2 regions of the Leisingera sp. M523 genome follow, and region 1 is predicted to be linked to the other one. Evidence: riboswitches for the same ligand, from Rfam matches in the RefSeq annotation. Region 1 holds a riboswitch; the other holds the start of a gene.
The links. Region 1 has a riboswitch for cobalamin ahead of K3557_RS12810 (DUF1636 domain-containing protein). Riboswitches for the same ligand answer to the same signal wherever they lie in the genome.

Region 1 (2,197 bases):
TTTCAAAATCGTCATGCTCGTGGTCGTGGTGGCCGTCGTGGTGGCTGGGGCGGGCGTCCAGATCATCCTCGGCAGCGGCGCCCAGGCCCAGGATGATGCGCGGGTCGATGACGCCTTCGCTCATCGGCAGGATCGGCAGCTTGCGCGGCGCTTCGGCCTCGATCACCGCGCGGGCTTTTTCGACGCCTTCGTCGCCGGCCAGATCGGCCTTGGACAGCAGAACGATGTCAGCGCAGGAGATCTGGTCTTCGAACACTTCGGACAGGGGCGTTTCATGGTCGATGCTGTCGTCCGCCTCGCGCTGGGCCTGCACGGCGTCCAGATCGGGGGCGAACTGGCCCTTGGCCACGGCCTCGGCGTCCGCCAGGGCAATCACCCCGTCGACGGTGATGCGGGAGCGGATTGCGGGCCAGTCAAAGGCTTTCAGCAGCGGTTTCGGCAGGGCCAGGCCGGAGGTCTCAATCACGATATGGTCCGGTTTTTCGGGCAGGGCCATCAGCTGTTCGATGGTGGGGATGAAGTCATCGGCCACGGTGCAGCAGATGCAGCCGTTGGCCAGCTCCATGATGTTTTCCGCCGGGCAGTTGTCATCGGCGCAGGATTTCAGGATGTCGCCGTCCACACCGGCGGTGCCGAATTCGTTCACGACCACGGCCAGACGCTTGCCCTGCGGGTTTTGCATCAGGTGGCGGATCAGCGTGGTTTTGCCAGCGCCCAGAAAGCCGGTGATGACAGTGACGGGGATCTTGTTGAGATCGCTCATGATTACTCCTCGGAGAAGAACTTGGCCGGCGGGATGCGGGCAACAGATTGCTTGCGGAAGGTTTGCGGGCGCTGGCGCCAGGGTACGACGCCGTCAGCGGTGCCGGCATAAGCCGCCGCGCCTTCCAGAATTTCGGGGACATGCTGGTCCGGGTCGAGGTCGCCGTAGACATAGGTCCAGCGTTCCGCGCCGCCGATCAGTGCAACAGCGCAGCCGCGCTTGCACGACGACAGGCATTCGACGCCACGCAGACGGACGCCTTCGGGCATTCCGGCCTCTTCCAGGGCTGCGTGCAGGATGGCACCGGGGCGGGCGGCCTCGGGGTCGGTGCCCTCGCGGCGGCAGGTGAGGCATACGGTCAGCGTGACCGGTCCCGGGGTGCTGGCAGATTGGCCTGCCATGTCGTCAGCCATTGGCGCGTCTCCTGTCGCGGCAGGGCGTGCGGGATGGCCGAAAAGGGGCCAGTCGTGCGAGCCCCTTACCCGGTCGCAGAACACCCCGTCTGCCCGTTGATCTCTCCTTCGCTGGCAGGTCTCCCGGCTTGCGGATGCCAAGGCGCAGGGCCTTGCCGGCCATCCTGCCTTCCCGGGGATCACCCAGTGGCATGGCGGCCTCATCCGGTCACGGTCGCGGGGGCGGCTGTGCTTCGGCCCGAAAGCCTTCACATTCCCTCTTCGCCTGTTTTCACAGGAACCAGCTGAACCCCCTTGCGCTATCGTGCCCTTCTTTGTCAAGACATGGGTCAAACAGCTGGAGAGCCCCCAATGAGCGAAAAGTCTGAAACCGGCATCTCAGAAGAAGAAGCCGCCCGTCATACGTCCAAGATGGCCAAGAAAAAGGCCGCGCGCGACCGGATGATGAAGACCAAGGAGGGCGAGAAGGGACTGATTATCGTCCACACCGGACCGGGCAAGGGCAAATCCTCCTCCGGGTTCGGGATGATCATGCGCTGCATCGCGCATGGGATGCCGTCCGCCGTGGTTCAGTTCATAAAGGGCGCCTGGCAGACCGGCGAACGCACGCTGATCGAGGAGAACTTCAGCGATCTCTGCCAGTTCTACGCGATGGGCGAAGGCTTTACCTGGGAGACACAGGACAAGGCCCGCGACATTGCCGCCGCGCAGAAGGGCTGGGAGAAGGCCAAGGAGATGATCCTGGATGAGCGCAACACCATGGTGCTGCTGGATGAGATCAACATCGCGCTGCGCTATGACTATCTGGATCTTGAGGAGGTGCTTGAGTTCCTGGTGGAGCAGAAACCGCCGATGACCCATGTGGTTCTGACAGGCCGCAACGCCAAGGAAGAGCTGATCGAGATTGCCGATCTGGTGACCGAGATGGGGCAGATCAAGCACCCGTTCCGCGCCGGTGTGAAAGCGCAGAAGGGGGTGGAGTTTTAATCCCTTTCAGGCTGCAGTATTGAGCGGGCTTGAG
Region 2 (2,197 bases), 700 kb from region 1:
GCCTTGCTGCCGCCCTCATCGAGCAGCTGCAGGGCCGTTTTCAGCACATCATCCTTGCTGAGGGTCCGGCTGCCCCTGGGCGGGCGGCCCATGCGCGGGGGCATCGGTCAGGCTACCCGGAACGTGGTCTGGACCATGCCGGTGGGCAGGATGCGGGAGCTTGCCACCTGGAGGTCGATGTCCCGGTCCAGGCTGCCGAACAGCGGAATGCCGCTGCCGATCAGAATCGGGACCGTTGTGATGGTCAGATCGGTGATCAGCCCCTGGCGCAGGAAGGACTGCACCATCCGTCCGCCGTCGATATAGGCGCGGGTCCAGCCCTCTTCTTGCAGCTCCTGCATAAGGTCTGCGGGTGCGGCGGTGCTGAGGCGCACCTTGTCCTTCAGCTTCTCGGGAATGTCCTGTTCGGTCAGGCTGTTGCTGAGGACCACAACAGGTTTGCTGTAGGGCCATTGGCCGAACCCGAGCAGGGTGCGGAACGATCCGGTTCCCATGACCAGCCCGTAGACGCTGTCCATGAAGGCGGCAAAGCCGCCATCGTCATCTTCGGCAACAGGCTGTTTGTGCAGCCAATCCAGCGAATGGTCCTGGCGGGCCACAAAGCCGTCGAGGCTGGTGGCGATGAAGACGTGGCCGGTGGTCATCGGATTCTCCTGTGCACGCATTTAATTATACGAAATATAATTAAGTGCACGCCGCGTTCCAAGGGGCCGGCGCAAGATTCACTGCGTGCGAATCGATTCGGTGGATCAGCAGCGGGTAACCGCATGAAAGATAAGCGCTTGCCGCAAACGGGCTGGCGGATGCCGGTTTGAGTTTCTGGACATCCCTGTCCCGCCCGGCTCGGCAAACATGCATGTCTTTTTCCGGTTTTTGCGGGTCGGTTTTGTTTCCGATGGCGGGAAATTTTTCAGGCAATACCGCAGATAGCAAGGTGCCGCCCCTTGGGGCGGAGAATTGGGAAGCTGGTGAAACTCCGGCACTGCCCCCGCAACGGTGACCCCGGGCAAGGCATGGCAATGACCACTGAAGCAAGCGCTTCGGGAAGGTGCCAGGCCCCGCCGCCGAATGGCCCCGGGACAGTCCGGAAACCAGCCTTGCCATGAAAACGTCAACCGCGGACGGCGGCGGGGCGGTTGCGGCGCGTGTCCGCAATCCCTTTGCCTATGCCTGCGACCAAGCCAACACGCCGCGGGGATGCGGCAGAGGAGAGAAGCAGATGCTTCACGACAGCGAAATTCTGGCCAAGCTGATGGCGCGGCAGAAAAACTATTCTCTGGAACAGGCGTTCTATACCGATCCGGGTGTTCTGGACCTGGACCTGCGGCAGATCTTCTACCGCGAGTGGCTGTTTGCCATTCCCGCCTGCGAAGTGCCGAAACCGGGCAACTATGTGACCCATCAGGTGGGGTCGTATAACGTCATCATCGTGCGTGGCACTGATGGCGAAGTGCGTGCTTTCCACAACGCCTGCCGCCACCGCGGTTCGGTTGTGTGCAAGGCGAAGAAAGGCAATTCGCCCAAGCTGGTCTGCCCCTACCACCAGTGGACCTACGAGCTGGACGGCAAACTGCTGTGGGCGCGGGACATGGGGCCGGATTTCGATGCCTCCAAACACGGGCTGAAGCCGGTGCATTGCCGCGACCTGGCCGGGCTGATCTACATCTGCCTGGCGGATGAAGCGCCGGATTTTAACGGTTTTGCCGAGGTGGCCCGCCCCTATCTGGAGCCGCATGATCTGGGCAATGCCAAGGTGGCCTTTGAAAGCTCGATCATTGAGAACGGCAACTGGAAGCTGGTCTGGGAAAACAACCGCGAGTGCTACCACTGCGGCGGCAACCACCCGTCGCTGTGCCGGACCTTCCCCGAGGATCCGTCGGTGACAGGCGTTGAGGGCGGCGAGACCCCGCCGCATCTGCAAAAGCACTTTGACCGGATCGAAGCGGCAGGCTGCCCGGCGCAGTTCCGCATGGATGCGCGCGGCCAGCACCGGCTGGCACGGATGCCGCTGAACGAAGGCGCTGAAAGCTACACCATGGACGGCAAGGCGGCAGTGGCCAAGCCGCTGGGCCGGGTGCCCTTTGCGGATGCCGGCACGCTGCTGAAGTTCCATTATCCGACCACCTGGAACCACTTCCTGCCGGATCATTCCCTTGTGTTCCGTGTCACTCCGATCAGCCCGACCGAGACCGAAGTC

Region 2: linked by a shared signal. The riboswitch ahead of K3557_RS16260 (SRPBCC family protein) and the one ahead of K3557_RS12810 (DUF1636 domain-containing protein) in region 1 are both predicted to bind cobalamin.

What each region holds. Positions count from the first base shown of each region.
Region 1 is NZ_CP081036.1:2,593,809-2,596,005, reverse strand. It holds gene cobW (cobalamin biosynthesis protein CobW) at 1-763, opposite strand, end outside; gene K3557_RS12810 (DUF1636 domain-containing protein) at 766-1,176, opposite strand; cobalamin riboswitch at 1,272-1,476, opposite strand; gene cobO (cob(I)yrinic acid a,c-diamide adenosyltransferase) at 1,528-2,163, shown strand.
Region 2 is NZ_CP081036.1:3,294,137-3,296,333, reverse strand. It holds gene K3557_RS16270 (TetR/AcrR family transcriptional regulator) at 1-92, opposite strand, end outside; gene K3557_RS16265 (dihydrofolate reductase family protein) at 108-644, opposite strand; cobalamin riboswitch at 916-1,115, shown strand; gene K3557_RS16260 (SRPBCC family protein) at 1,220-2,197, shown strand, end outside.